One region of the Roseitalea porphyridii genome, then DNA from elsewhere that is predicted to be linked to it. Evidence: predicted binding sites of a transcription regulator. Region 1 holds the regulator's gene; the other holds the start of a gene.
What was found. The regulator PhoB, encoded in region 1, activates phosphate uptake and scavenging genes when phosphate is short. The targets are predictions, from matches to a motif close to TGTCATNNANCTGTCAT.

Region 1 (7,674 bases):
TCGTGCTCGTTCTGGGTGCGGTCGGCTATCTGGTGGGCGCGGCGCGCTCGCGCAACGTGGTCGCCGGCGAGACGTCCAAGCTTCATTCCCGTCCCGGATATTACGGATCGTACGTTCTGATCTGGGCCACCATTCCCGCCCTTCTCGTGCTCGCGGCGTGGGTCTTCACCGCGCCGGTCGTCATCGAGAACCAGATCCAGGCCTCGATCCCCGCCAACGAACGCATCGACATGTCGCCGACCCAGCAGGGGCTGGCGGTCAACATGGTCGAATCGATCGCACGCGGCCTGCGCCTTCTGACCGAACAGGAGATGACGCAGGCCACGGCGGGCTTCGTCCGCCTGCGCCCGCTGCTCGCCGAAAAGGGCGTGGCCCTCGCCGGCGAGGGCGAGGACTGGATGATCGGCTCGGCCCAGCTTCTCAACCGCCTGACCGACACGAGCCGCCTGTGGCGCTCGATCCTCGTTCTGGGCCTGTCGTTTGGCGGATTCGCACTCGCCTTCATCCAGATCAGGGCCCGGCTGCGGGCGCGCAACCGGGTCGAGGGCGTCATCCATGCCGGTCTCGTCCTCGCATCGACCGTCGCCATCCTGACGACCATCGGCATCGTCCTTTCGATGCTGTCGGAGACCGGACGCTTCTTCTCCGAGGTGCCGCCGCAGGACTTCTTCTTCGGCACGGTGTGGGATCCGCGCTTCGCCAACGCCGAGGATCCCGACGCCGCCGGTCAGTTCGGCCTGATCCCGCTGCTTGCCGGCACGCTTTACATCGCCTTCGTCGCGATGCTCGTCGCGGTGCCGATCGGCCTGTTCGCCGCCGTCTACATGTCCGAATATGCCGGTCCGCGCTTCCGCGCGATCGCCAAGCCGCTGCTGGAAGTGCTCGCCGGCATCCCGACGATCGTCTACGGCTTCTTCGCGCTGATCACGGTTGGCCCGTTCCTGCGCGATCTTTCCGCGCAGATCAGCGGCATCGCCACCGGTGATGTCAGCGGGTTCATCTCGGCGCAGTCCGTGCTCACGGCGGGCCTCGTGATGGGGATCATGCTGATCCCGTTCGTCTCCTCGCTGTCCGACGACATCATCAGCGCAGTGCCGCGCTCGATGCGCGACGGCTCGCTCGGCCTCGGCGCCACGCGGTCCGAAACCGTCAAACGGGTGATCCTGCCCGCCGCGCTGCCCGGCGTCGTCGGCGCGCTCCTGATGACCGCCTCGCGGGCGATCGGCGAGACGATGATCGTGGTCATGGCCGCCGGCATCGCCGCCAACCTGACCATCAATCCGTTCGAACCGATGACGACGGTGACGGTGAAGATCGTCAGCCAGCTCACCGGCGACCTCGAGTTCACCTCCCCGCAGACGCTGGTCGCCTTCGCGCTCGGCATCACGTTGTTCTTCATCACGCTGGCGCTGAACGTCTACGCGCTCTACATCGTCCGCAAGTACCGGGAGCAGTACGAATGACCGACGCCACGCTGACGTCCGGGAAGACTGCGCCCGCCCGCAAGACGGGGCGCCGCGACATCGGCCTGAAGGGCCGGTACGCCGCCGAGCGCCGCTTCCGCGCCTACGGGCTGATCGCCATCGGCCTTGGCCTTCTGTTCCTTTTCCTGCTGCTCGCCTCGATCATCATGGACGGCTACACCGCCTTCCGGCAGACGAGCATCCAGCTCAACATCAATTTCGACGAGCAGGTGATCGATCCCGACGGCGGGCGCGACACGAGCTCGATGGCGATGCTGACGGCCAACTACCCGCTGCTGGCGCAAAGGGCACTGTACGACGAGCTCGGCATCGGCGAGGACGACAGCGACGCCCAGCGCGACGCGAACGCGCTCCTGTCGCAAGGCGTGCGGACACAGCTTCGGGACATGGTGATAAGCAACCCCGACATCATCGGCACGACGCAGCCGGTCTGGGTGCTCGCGCATGGCGACGTCGATTCGGCCTTCAAGGGGCAGTTCGATCTGTCGATCGACGAAAGCCGGCGGCGCGTCAACGACCGTCAGGTCGCGTACATGGACCAGCTTGCCGAGGACAATGTCCTGCAGCAGCGGTTCAACACCGGCCTGTTCGTCAACGGCGCCTCCAGCCGCCCAGAGACCGCCGGCATGGGCGTTGCAATCGTGGGCTCGTTCTACATGATGCTGATCGTCCTGGTCCTGGCGTTGCCGATCGGCGTGGCGGCCTCCATCTATCTTGAGGAATTCGCGCCCAAGAACAGGCTGACCGACATCATCGAGGTGAACATCAACAACCTCGCCGCGGTACCGTCGATCGTCTACGGACTACTGGGCCTTGCCGTCTTCATCAACTTCGTCGGCCTGCCGCGATCGGCGGCGATCGTCGGCGGTCTGGTGCTGACGCTGATGACGCTGCCGACCATCATCATCGCCACGCGCGCCGCGCTGAAGGCGGTGCCGCCGTCGATCCGCGACGCGGCGCTCGGCGTCGGCGCCTCGAAGATGCAGACCGTCTTCCACCATGTGCTGCCGCTCGCCGCGCCCGGCATCCTGACCGGAACCATCATCGGCCTGGCGACGGCGCTGGGCGAGACCGCGCCGCTGCTGCTGATCGGCATGGTCGCGTTCGTCGCCGACTATCCGGCCACGCCGTTCGATCCGTCCACGGCCCTGCCGGTGCAGATCTACATGTGGTCGAACCAGGCCGAACGCGCCTTCGTCGAGCGCACGTCGGGCGCGATCATCATCCTTCTCGGGTTCCTGGCGGTGATGAACATCACGGCGATCATCCTGCGCCGCCGCTTCGAGCGCCGGTGGTAACGAACATGAGGACCACGGACATGAAAGTCGACACCGAACAGGGCTTCGCCGATACCAGCGCGGCGGTGGCCGGATCCAACGAATTCCCGGTCAAGATGAATGGCAGGAACGTCAACGTCTTCTACGGCGAGAAGCAGGCCATCATCGACGTGAACCTCGAGATCCGCGAACGGCAGGTGACCGCGCTGATCGGCCCGTCCGGTTGCGGCAAGTCGACCTATCTGCGCTGCCTGAACCGGATGAACGACACGATCGAGGGTTGCCGCGTGACCGGCGAGATCACGCTCGACGAGGAGGACGTCTACGATCCGAACGTCGACGTGGTCGAACTGCGCGCGCGGGTCGGCATGGTCTTCCAGAAGCCGAACCCGTTCCCCAAGTCGATCTACGAGAACGTCTCCTACGGCCCGCGCATTCACGGCCTGGCCCGCAACAAGGCCGAACTGGACGAGGTGGTCGAGGCCAGCCTGCGCGGCGCCGGCCTGTGGGAGGAGGTCAAGGACCGGCTGCTGGAGCCCGGCACGGGCCTTTCGGGCGGTCAGCAGCAGCGCCTTTGCATCGCGCGCGCCATCGCCGTGTCGCCAGAGGTCATCCTGATGGATGAGCCCTGCTCGGCGCTCGACCCGATCGCCACGGCCATCGTCGAGGAGCTGATCGACGAGCTGCGCCAGAACTACACGATCGCGATCGTCACCCACTCCATGCAGCAGGCCGCGCGCGTGTCGCAGCGCACCGCCATGTTCCATTTGGGCGAACTGGTCGAAGTCGACGATACCGAAACGATGTTCACCAACCCGTCCGAAAAGCGCACGCAGGACTACATTACGGGACGCTTCGGCTGAGATGGACGAACAACCCGAAAACACCGACCCGAGCGGACCCGCCATGATGTCACAGCACACCGTCACCGCGTTCGAGGAAGACATGAGCTTCCTGGCGCACAAGATCGCCGAAATGGGCGGTCACGCCGAGCGCATGCTGGAGCAGGCCGTCCGCTCGCTGGTCGAGAACGACCGCCAGCTCGCGCGTCGGGTCATCACCGATGATCTGGTGCTCGACGAGGCGCTGGCGCTGATCGACGACAAGTCGGTGCTCGTCATCGCCCAGCGTCAGCCGGTCGCCAGCGACCTGCGCGAGGTGTTCGCGGCGATCCGCATCTCGACCGATCTCGAACGGATCGGCGATCTGGCCAAGAACATCGCCAAGCGCGTCGAGGCGATCAACGAGGGCAGCCACGGCGTGCGCCTGGCGCGCGGCATCGACCATCTGTGCGAACTGGCGCTGGCCCAGCTCAAGGAGGTGCTCGACGCCTACGGCACGCGGTCGACCGACAAGCTGTCGATGATCCGCGATCGCGACGACGAGATCGACGCGATGTACACCTCGCTGTTCCGCGAGCTTCTCACCTACATGATGGAAGATCCGCGCAACATCACGACCTGTACGCACCTTCTGTTCTGCGCCAAGAACATCGAACGCATCGGCGACCATGCCACCAACATCGCCGAGGCGGTCTACTACATGGTGGAAGGCGAGAAGATGCCGCCCTACCGGCCCAAGGAAGACAAGAGCCACCGCATCAGCGTGGACCCGAACGAGGACGACTAGGGTCGAGATTACTGACGGAAGACGACAGCCATGAGTGCGACACCCACGATCATGGTCGCCGAGGACGAGGAAGCACTGAGCGTCCTCCTTCGCTACAATCTGGAATCGGAAGGCTACAAGGTCAGCACGGTGCTGCGCGGCGACGAGGCCGAGATCGCCCTGCAGGAGACGCCGCCCGACCTTTTGATCCTGGACTGGATGCTGCCGGGCCTGAGCGGCATCGAGCTGTGCCGGCGCCTGCGCGCGCGCACCGAGACGCAGCGCCTTCCGATCATCATGCTGACCGCGCGGGGCGAGGAAAGCGAGCGCATTCGCGGCCTGTCGACGGGTGCCGACGACTATGTGGTCAAGCCGTTCTCGACGCCGGAACTGATGGCCCGCGTCAAGGCGATGCTGCGCCGCGCGCGGCCGGAAATCGTCGCCTCCCTGCTCAAGGTCGGCGACATCGAACTCGACCGGGAGACCCATCGGGTCTACCGCAACGGCCGCGAGATCAAGCTGGGTCCGACCGAATTCCGCCTGCTCGAGTTCTTCCTGCAGGCGCCGGGTCGGGTCTTCTCGCGCGGCCAGCTGCTCGACGGCGTTTGGGGCGAGAACATCTATGTCGACGACCGCACGGTCGACGTGCATATCGGCCGGCTGCGCAAGTCGATCAATTATGGCCGGCTGCGCGACCCGATCCGCACCGTGCGCGGCGCCGGCTACGCGCTCGAGGGCAACTGAGAGCGCTTTCCGCCTTTGCGGACCCGGTCGGACACGGCAACCCTCCCGGCATTTTCCAGGCAGACAAACAAAAGGCCGCGGCGGGGTCGCCACGGCCAATCTGTTACGCCATTGTTTTTGGGGAGAAGCTCTGTGTCAGCGCGGTCTCCTGCGCTCGTTCTGCTGGAAGGCCAGCTTGCCGTGATACTTGCAATAGGGTGACTTCTCCTCGGTCGAATGACCGCAGAAGTAGAACTCGTCCGTCAGCGGATCGCCATAGGGCCACTTGCAGGTATTCTCGCTCAACTCGGTCAGCGGCAGACGCTTGGCGATCGGAACGACCACGTCCTCGATCGGCCGAAGGTCCGGCGCGACCAGCGCCTCGGCGTCCGGGCTCTGCTTGAGCGCGGTCGCCGTCATGCCGCGCGATACGGCCGTGCCGCCGCGCACGGTCGACCCGCCATAGGCGCTCGTACGCGTTCCACCGCCCTGGTGGACGGCGCCGGCGACCCGCGGCGGCGCGGTCGTCCGTTTCGGCCGCGGTGCGCTGCTCTTGGTGCTCTTGGCGCGGCCCGAAAGCTTGAGACGGTGCACCTTGCCGATCACCGCGTTGCGGCTGACACCGCCGAGCTTGGCCGCGATCTGGCTTGCGCTCAGACCGTCCGCCCAGAGTTTCTTAAGCAATTCAACACGTTCGTCAGTCCAGCTCACGATCGTCTCCATTTCCATACGCAGAATCCGGACCTGTTGCTCGGTCTCACTGGGAAGGACCGGCGAACCTACGCGCGACCTGGGAACGATATTCTGCGGGGCGTCCTGCTCCGTCCGCTCAAGCTACAATAGCGGTTGACTCCTGTTCAAGAGTCGCCAACGGGGACTGAATCGATTTTTCCCTTTATCCCCAGTTTGGCCAACCGCCCAAAAGCTTCTGTGGACCCGCCGGGTGGCGGCTTGTTTGCGGCGCAATTGACGAAACGCCGGCGCCCGACTATGCATGACGGGCCGCTCGCAATGGGCGGCATTTTCGTTTGGCGACCATCGCCGGCAATGTTCGCAGGTTCCGGTCATGAACACGCACATGCCCCTGTTCGATACCTACAAGCGCGCGCCGCTCACCGTCGAACGCGGCGAAGGCGTCTGGCTGCACGACGTGGCGGGCGCCGCTTATCTCGACTTCGGCAGCGGCATCGCGGTGAACGCGCTGGGCCACGCCCATCCCCATCTGGTCGAGGCGCTCACCGAGCAGGCGAAAAAGCTCTGGCACACGTCGAACCTTTACGAGATCCCGGGCCAGACACGGCTTGCCGACCGGCTTTGCGAGGCGACCTTCGCCGACCGGGTCTTCTTCGCCAATTCGGGCGCCGAGGCGATCGAATGCGCGATCAAGACCGCGCGCCGCTATTTCCACGTGCGCGGCGAGCCCGGGCGCGTCGACATCATCACATTCGAGGGCGCCTTCCACGGCCGGACGCTGGCGACGATCGCCGCCGGCGGCCAGGCGAAATATCTGGAGGGCTTCGGCCCCAAGGCGCCCGGCTTCGTGCAGGTGCCGTTCGCGGACATCGAGGCCGCCAGGGCCGCCGTCACCGAGACGACGGCGGCGATCCTGATCGAGCCGATCCAGGGCGAGGGCGGCATTCGCGTCGTTTCCGAGCAGACGCTGCGCGAGTTGCGGGCGCTGTGCGACGAGCACGGCCTGCTGCTGATCTTCGACGAGATCCAGTGCGGCATGGGGCGGACGGGGCGGCTGTTCGCGCACGAGCATGCAGGCGTCACGCCGGACATCATGGCCTCGGCCAAGGCGCTCGGCGGCGGTTTTCCGGTCGGTGCGTGCCTCGCCACCGAGGATGCCGCAAGCGGCATGGTGCCGGGCGTGCACGGCACCACCTATGGCGGCAATCCGCTGGCGATGGCCGTCGGCAATGCCGTGCTCGACGTGATGCTGGCGGACGGGTTCCTCGAAACGGTCGAACGCCGCGCCCTGAGGCTCAAGCAGGGCCTGCACGGTCTGGTCGACCAGTTCCCGGACGTCTTCACCGAGGTGCGCGGCACCGGGCTGATGGCCGGCCTTCAATGCGCCCTGCCGAACACGCAGGTCGTTGCGGCATTGTTTGACGGTCACATGCTTGTCGTTCCCGCCGGAGACAATGTCATCCGCATCCTGCCCCCGCTGATCGCCACCGACGCGGAGATCGCCGAGGGCATCTCGCGCCTCGAGGCCGCCGCGCGCGGCCTGTCGGCCAGCCACGCGGCCTGAGCCGTTTCCCCGCCAACCCGCCATCCGGTGCCGACATGAGTGCTCGCCATTTCCTAGATCTTTCCGCCGTCGAAGCGGACCAGCTGCGCGCCATCGTCGACGGGGCCCGGGCCGGCAAGGCCGCGCTCAGGGCGGGCACGGCCGGTAAGCCGCTCGAAGGCAAGGCGCTGGCGATGATCTTCGAGAAGCCGTCGACACGCACGCGCGTGTCGTTCGATGTCGGCATGCGCCAGCTCGGCGGAGAGACGATCATGCTGACCGGCGGCGAGATGCAGCTTGGCCGCGACGAGACGATCGCCGACACGGCCCGCGTGCTGTCGCGCTA
Region 2 (7,674 bases), 410 kb from region 1:
CGGTCCGGTTCCGGGTCAGCGACAGGCGACCGGCGTCGGTCGTCAGCGTCGCCCGGGTCCGCGAGGCGTTCAGGTCGACCGTTTCGGGCAGCGCCGCCTCCGGCGTGACCACCTCGACCCGGTTGTCGACGAGGCCCAGAACGATCTCGCCATAGCCCGGATAGCTGTAGATCGCGCCGTCCTCGACATAGGTGACGACATGGCCCTGCCCCAGATCGATGATCGGCCCCGTTTCGCCGAATTCGACCCAGTCGGGCTTGGTGCCCTCGGGGTAGGTTCCCTTGTTCTCGCCTTCGATCGCGATGGTGATCATATCGTTGCGCGCATCACGCTCGACATGGGTCTTGTAGGAGACGAAGTCCGAAACGAGGATGCGCGCATTGTCCATCCGCGCCCGCTCGACGAGGCCTGCGATGTCGAAGGCGAAGAACACGTAGACCAGATAGAGGAAGATGATCACCGGGACCGAGATCGCGGCCCATTTGCGCCGGTTCATCGACCGCGCGACCAGATCCTTCAGTTCGGCGCCCGAGGGTGCGGACGATGCGGTGGCGGTGCCGGACATGGGTCAGACCCCCTTGACGAGCCGGTTGCGGTAGCGGCTCGAAAGCTGGTCGATCAGCACGATCGCCATGAACAGGATGATGAAGATCGCGACGACCTCGTCGTAGCGGCCTTGCCCCCATTGCATGGCGAGCTTCAGATCGTAGCCGATGCCGCCCGAGCCGACGAAGCCCAGAATGGCCGAGGCGCGCACGTTGATCTCGAATCGCAGCAGCGTATAGGACAGCCAGTTGGGCATCACCTGCGGCACGATCCCCAGCCACATGCGCTGCGACCAGCTCGCGCCGACCGATGTCAGCCCCTCGACCGGGCGCAGGTCGGCGTTCTCGTTGACCTCCGAGAACAGCTTGCCGAGCGCGCCGGCCGTGTGCAGCGCGATGGCGATCATCGCCGGCACCGGCCCGCCGCCCAGGATGAAGATCAGAACGAGCGCGATCACGATCTCGGGAAACGCGCGAAGCGTGTCCATGAAACGTCGGAAGACGGGAATCATGCGCGGGAACCGGGCGAGGCCGCGCGTCGAAAGCAGCGACAGGAACACGCCCGCGATCGCGCCGATCAGCGTCGACACGGCGGCGATGTTCAACGTCTCGATGAGCGAGGGCAAAAACTGCCACATCAGCCCGGGCAGGTTGGCGGCCTTTTCCGCCGCCTCGCTGACGATCTCGGACGGAAAGTCCCAGAAGTTGCCGACCCCGTTCAGGAAACCACCGGCATTGCGCGAGTTGGCGAGCTGATAGCCGCCGATCATCAGAAGCGCGAAAATGATGACGATGATGACGTTATAGAGCTGCTTCTGGCGAGCAAGCTCCATGTAGCGGTCCTTCACGGCCTGCGGGCCGCCAACCAGAACGTCGGTCATCGGGGATCAACCTTGGTCAGAACCGGGCGGCGAAGGCCGCCCGGCTTGCTGTTGGACGCGATTACTCGCCCTTGGCCTTGCGGACTTCGATGATCGTCTCGTAGGCGTCGTGGGTGATCGGGCGGAAACCGGCGGTCTCACCTGCGGCCATGTTGTAGGCGCACTGCTCGTCCTGGGCGTGCAGTCCTTCCAGGAACGACACCACTTCGGCCTTCACGTCGTCGGGCAGCGCGCGACGCAGGACGATCGGGCCTTCCGGGATCGGCTTGGACTTCCAGATCTCGACGATGTCGTTCATGTCGATGATGCCGGAGTCCGATGCCTTGCGCAGGGCACCCGAATTGTAGCCGTCTTCCCAGGCGCCCTGGCCGTCGGCCCAGGTCACGCCGGCGTCGATGTCGCCGTTCTTGACCGCGACGATGGTCTGCTCGTGGCCGCCGGTGAACACGACGTCACCGAAATATTCGCCCGGCTCCATGGTCGAGCCGGTTGCGGCGGGGATTTCGATGGACGGGATCAGGTAGCCCGAGGTCGAGTTGGGATCGCCGAAGCCGAAGGTCTTGCCCTGCATGTCTTCGAGCGAGGTGATGCCGCTGTCCTTGCGGGCGAAACCGATCGAATGATAGGCGAACGAGCCGTCGAGGTTGGTCTTGACGAGCACGACATCGACCGCTTCGGGATCGGTCAGATAGGTCTTGGCATAACCGGACGCGCCCAGCCATGCCATGTCGATCGTGCCGCCGAGCAGGCCCTGGATCACGCCGTCATAGTCGGCCGGCGTGAACAGCTTGGTTTCGACGCCGAGCAGGTCCTCGATGTAGGCGCGGACGCATTCGTTCGAGGCGAGACGATCCTGGGCGTTTTCGCCGCCGAGAATGCCGATGCGGAACTCCGAGATCTCCTGGGCGGCGACCGAGAACGAGCCGGCTGCGAGCGCGGCGACGGCCGTCGTTGCGACGAGAAGTTTCTTAAGCATGTGATGCTCCGTGATTGTTTGACGGGTGGACCCGTGCTCCGGTTTGGTCTCTTGCGTGAAACCCCGGTCAGCTGACCTGTCTGCCGGGTATCGGGGAGTGTCAGGCGGGCATCGCCTCCAGCTCGCTGGCCGGTTTCCGGGGTCGCTGCGGCAGGCCCAGCGAGGTCGACGTCGTCGCCTCCGAAAACGCCTCCGCCAGGCCGTCGGCGCCGTAGATGTCCCGCGCCGCCGCTTCGGTGAGTTCATCCGGACCGCCGTCGAAGACGACCTTGCCCGCCTGCATGCCGATGATGCGCTCGCAATAGGTGCGCGCCGTATCGAGCGTGTGCAGGTTGGTGATGACGGTGATGCCGTCGTCGCGGTTGATGTCGCGCAGCGCCTGCATGACGATCTGCGCGTTGCGCGGATCGAGCGAGGCGATCGGCTCGTCGGCGAGGATCACCTTGGGCTGCTGCATCAGCGCCCGGGCGATCGCCACGCGCTGCTGCTGGCCGCCCGAGAGCGCCTCGGCCCGCTTGGCGGCGTTCTCGGCGACGCCGAGCCGCTCGAGGATTTCGACGGCGCGCTCGATATCCTGGCGCGGCCAGACATTGAAGACCGTCGCCAGCGTGCTGCGCCCATTGAGCATGCCGTGCAGCACGTTCGAGACGACGTCGAGCCGCTGCACGAGGTTGAACTGCTGGAAGATCATCGCGCAGTCGCGCTGCCAGTTGCGCAGCTTCTGGCCCTTCAGCGTCGATACGTTGGTTCCGGCAAAGGCGATCTCGCCCTCGGTCGTGTCGATCAGCCGGTTGATCATTCGCAGCAGGGTCGACTTGCCCGCTCCCGATGCGCCGATCACGCCGACCATCTGTCCCTCGGGGACCTCGATCGTGACGTTGTCGACGGCGACCTTCGTGCCGAAGCGGCGGGTGACTTTATCGAGCTGGAGCATCCGTGAAGGGCCTTTGGCGAGCGCACACAAGCATCGGCCCTACCGGCAGGATGTGAACGGTGGATGTCAGAACGATGTCAGTTGCGTAACAGTCCACAGGCCCGGCCGCGGCCCCGTCACGCCCCGTACTTGATAAGGAAGCCGGCCGCGTCGAGTTGGCGGAAGTCGTCGAGCGCGGCGCGCAGCGCGCCATGGCTCCAGTCCCACCAGGCAAGCCGCTCCATGCGCTCGGCGAGGTCCGGTTCGAGGCGGGCGCGGATCGGCCGCGCCGGCACGCCGCCGACGATCGTGTAGGATTGCACGTCCCGGCTGACCACGGCGCCCGAGCCGATCACCGCGCCGTTGCCCACCGTGACTCCCGGCAGGATGATTGCGCCATGCCCGATCCAGACATCGTGCCCGATGATGACGCGATTGGCCCGCCGCCAGTCGAAGAACCCGGCCTCGTTTTCGGCATCGTCGAAATAATCGCCGGCCCGGTAGGTGAAGTGGTGCTGCGTTGCGCGCCACGTCGGGTGGTTGGTGGCATTGATGCGCACATGGCTGGCGATGTTGGCGAACTTGCCGATGGTCGCGCACCAGGCCTCGGTCTGGCGGATCAGGTAGGAATAGTCGCCGATCTCGCAGTCGGAGACGACGCAGCCCTCGTCGATCTCGGTGTAGCGGCCAAGGCTGGTGTCGGTCACCCGGGCCGTGGCGTGGATGAAGGGCCGCTCGCTCAGCTTCGGCATCGCCTCAGGCCGCCCGCCTTGCCGCGAACGCGCTCACGTCGATGATCCGGTCGGCCACCCTGTCGCGCAGTTCGGCGTCGTGGAAGATGCCCAGGAGCGCCACCCCGGCGTCCTTCTTCTCCTCGATCATCTGCGCGACCACGGCCCGGTTGGCCGCGTCCAGCGAGGCGGTCGGCTCGTCCAGCAGCAGCACCGGATGGTCGGTGATGAAGCCCCTTGCGATGTTGACGCGCTGCTGCTCGCCCCCGGAGAAGGTCGCCGGCGGCAGGTCCCACAGCTTCTCGGGCAGGTTGAGCCTTGCAAACAGGTCCGCGGCGCGTGCGCGCGCCGAGGCCGGATCGGCGCCGCGCTGCACGAGCGGTTCGGCGGCGACATCGAGTGCCGAAACGCGCGGCACCGCGCGCAGGAACTGGCTGACATAGCCGATCGTGTCGCGGCGGATGGCGAGGATCTGGCGCGGATCGGCAACCGCGAGATCGACGACCGCCCCATGGTGACGCACGAGCACCTGGCCGCGGTCGATCGCGTAGTTGCCGTAGAGCATCTTCAGGATCGACGACTTGCCGATGCCCGACGGCCCGCCGAGCACGGCGCAGCGGCCCGTCTCGATGGCGAAGTCGACGCGGTCGACCACGGGAATCTCGATGCCGCCGCGCAGATGCATGGTGAAGCTCTTGGCGACATCGGAGACGATCAACGGAACGGGCATGGTTCAGGCCTGCAGGATCGAGGAAACGAGAAGCTGGGTGTAGGCCTCGCGCGGGTCGTCGAGGACACGGTCGGTCAGGCCCGTCTCGATGACGTGGCCGTCCTTCATCACCATCATCCGGTGCGACAGAAGCCGGGCGACGGCGAGGTCGTGCGTGACGACGATCGCGGCGAGGCCCAGATCGGTGACGAGCCCGCGCAGCAGATCGAGCAGGCGCGCCTGCACCGACACGTCGAGCCCGCCGGTCGGCTCGTCCATGAAGATCAGGCGCGGTCCGGTGACGAGGTTGCGGGCGATCTGCAGGCGCTGGCGCATCCCGCCCGAAAAGGCGCGTGGCTGGTCGTCGATCCGGTCTTCGGCGATCTCGACCCGTTCGAGCCAGTCGGTCGCCGCCGCGCGGATGTTGCCGTAGTGGCGCGCGCCGGTCGCCATCAGCCGTTCGCCGACATTGCCGCCCGCCGAGACGGTCATGCGCAGCCCGTCGGCCGGGTTCTGGTGGACGAAGCCCCATTCGGTGCGCATCAGCATGCGCCGTTCGGCCTCGCTCATCCGGTACAGTTCGCGGCTGCCGCCGTCGGCAAGCCGATAGGTCACCGACCCGGTCGTCGGCATCAGGCGCGTGGAGATGCAGTTGAGCAGCGTCGTCTTGCCCGAACCGCTTTCGCCGACCACGGCCAGAACCTCGCCCGGCCAGAGCTCGAAGCTGACATCCCTGCAGCCGATGCGGGGACCGTAGAACTTCGAGACCGCATGCGCCGTCAGGAGCGGCGTCTCGTCGGCGGCGATGGCGGCGGAGGCCTCGTCGTGGGTCTGTCCAGGGACCCGGCCTGCGGCTTTGCCTCGCCCCTCGACAGGCTGGCGATGAGGTGCAGCCGTGCTTGCGTGCGTGGTCATCCCGTCGCCTCCTCTTCGGCCATGGCGCCCCGGTGGCCCGCCTCGCGGCGCTTTTCGCAATGGTCGGTGTCCGAGCACACGAACATCCGCCCGCCGCGATCGTCGGTGATGACCTCGTCGAGATAGACCTCGCCCGCACCGCACAAAGCGCAGGGCTCCTCGAACCGGTTCACCTCGAACGGGAAGTCCTCGAAGTCGAGGCTGACCACTTCGGTATAGGGCGGCACCGCGTAGATGCGCTTCTCCCGGCCCGCGCCGAACAGCTGCAGGGCGGCACAGTCGTTCATCTTCGGGTTGTCGAACTTCGGCGTCGGCGAGGGGTCCATCACGTAGCGACCCTCGACCTTCACCGGATAGGCGTAGGTCGTCGCGATGCGCCCGTTGCGCACGATGTCCTCGTAGAGCTTGACGTGCATGAGCCCGTATTCCTCGAGCGCGTGCATCTTGCGGGTTTCGGTCTCGCGCGGCTCGAGGAACCGCAGCGGCTCGGGGATCGGCACCTGGTAGACCAGCACCTGACCGTCGTTCAGCGGTTCCTCGGGGATGCGGTGGCGGGTCTGGATCACCGTGGCCTCGCCGGTCCTCGTCGTCGTCGCAACGCGCGCAACCCTTGCGAAAAAGGCGCGGATCGAGACCGCGTTCGTCGTATCGTCGGCGCCCTGGTCGATCACCTTGAGCGTGTCCTCCGGGCCGATGATCGAGGCGGTGACCTGCACCCCGCCGGTTCCCCAGCCATAGGGCATCGGCATCTCGCGCGAGGCGAACGGCACCTGATAGCCGGGTATGGCGATCGCCTTGAGGATCGCGCGTCGGATCATCCGCTTGGTCTGCTCGTCCAGATAGGCGAAATTGTAGGTGGCAAGGTCGGTCATGAGGCCGCTCCGGTGGGGTTGCACCCAGACTGAGAAGTCGCCTCAAGGCAGGGGGTCGCCATGGGAGACATCATTCCGCCGCCTCCGCCATGTCCGCGCCGCCGTTGCGGCGCGCCTCGTGCTCGGCGCGCATGGCGCGCACCAGTTCGAGCTCGGCCTGGAAGTCGACATAATGCGGCAGCTTCAGATGCTCGACGAAACCCGAGGCCTGAACGTTGTCCGAATGGGAGATCACGAACTCCTCGTCCTGCGCCGGCGCGACAACGTCCTCGCCCAGTTCGCGCGCCCGCAGCGACCGGTCGCACAGCGCCATCGCCATCGCCTTGCGCTCGGACTGGCCGAAGACGAGCCCGTAGCCGCGGGTGAACTGCGGCGGCGCCTTCGACGATCCGCGGAACTGGTTGACCATCTGGCATTCGGTGACCTGGATGCGGCGACCATCACCGAAAGCCCAGTTCGGGCACGAAGAACGCGACATCGACCTCGCCGATCCGGATCTCGCCGGCAAAGGGTGACTGCGCGCATAACCGCGCTGGGTCGAGTAGCCGAGCGCCAGCAGGAAACCCTCGTCGCCGCGCGACAGGGCCTGAAGGCGCGAATCGCGCTCCATCGGGAACTCGAGCGGGGTGCGCGTGATGTCGCCCGGCGTCTCGCCGGAAGCCTCGCCGTCGGATTCGATCAGTCCGTCCCGGGCAAGGATGTCCGAAACACGCATCGCCCGGGCCGGCTCGCCCTCGCGCCGTTCGGCCCCGGCAACCTCCTCGTCCCCGCAAGCGCCGGATCGAGAAGCCGGTGCGTGTAGTCGAACGTGGGCCGAGCATCTGGCCGCCGGGCAGATCCTTGTAGGTGGCCGAGATGCGCCGCTCGATGTGCATCGCGCCCGTATCGATGGGCTCGCCATAGCCGAAACGCGGCAGCGTCGTGCGTAGGCGGCACCAGGAAGATCGCCTCGATCAGGTCGCCCCGCGCCTGCTTGACGGCGAGCGCGGCGAGGTCGCGATCGTAGAGCGCGCCTTCGCTCATCACCCGTCCACGGCGAGCGCGAGCTGGGCGGCGATCTGCTCGAGCGTCGCGACGGCACGGACCGTTCACCGCGCCGCCGGTCGGCCATCAGCCGGTGCGCGTTCTCGAT

Region 2: the regulator PhoB is predicted to act here: its motif matches at 3,411-3,427, upstream of phnC (phosphonate ABC transporter ATP-binding protein).

The regions. Positions count from the first base shown of each region.
Region 1 is NZ_CP036532.1:403,107-410,780, reverse strand. Features, by position in the region: gene pstC (phosphate ABC transporter permease subunit PstC) at 1-1,463, shown strand, start outside; gene pstA (phosphate ABC transporter permease PstA) at 1,460-2,782, shown strand; gene pstB (phosphate ABC transporter ATP-binding protein PstB) at 2,878-3,624, shown strand; gene phoU (phosphate signaling complex protein PhoU) at 3,668-4,390, shown strand; gene phoB (phosphate regulon transcriptional regulator PhoB) at 4,421-5,113, shown strand; gene E0E05_RS01975 (GcrA family cell cycle regulator) at 5,249-5,803, opposite strand; gene E0E05_RS01970 (aspartate aminotransferase family protein) at 6,159-7,349, shown strand; gene argF (ornithine carbamoyltransferase) at 7,385-7,674, shown strand, end outside.
Region 2 is NZ_CP036532.1:3,529,689-3,537,362, forward strand. Features, by position in the region: gene phnE (phosphonate ABC transporter, permease protein PhnE) at 1-565, opposite strand, end outside; gene phnE (phosphonate ABC transporter, permease protein PhnE) at 569-1,426, opposite strand; gene phnD (phosphonate ABC transporter substrate-binding protein) at 1,488-2,402, opposite strand; gene phnC (phosphonate ABC transporter ATP-binding protein) at 2,503-3,336, opposite strand; gene E0E05_RS17275 (DapH/DapD/GlmU-related protein) at 3,453-4,067, opposite strand; gene phnL (phosphonate C-P lyase system protein PhnL) at 4,072-4,776, opposite strand; gene phnK (phosphonate C-P lyase system protein PhnK) at 4,780-5,670, opposite strand; gene E0E05_RS17290 (alpha-D-ribose 1-methylphosphonate 5-phosphate C-P-lyase PhnJ) at 5,667-6,542, opposite strand; gene E0E05_RS17805 (carbon-phosphorus lyase complex subunit PhnI) at 6,613-7,257, opposite strand; gene E0E05_RS17945 (carbon-phosphorus lyase complex subunit PhnI) at 7,221-7,565, opposite strand.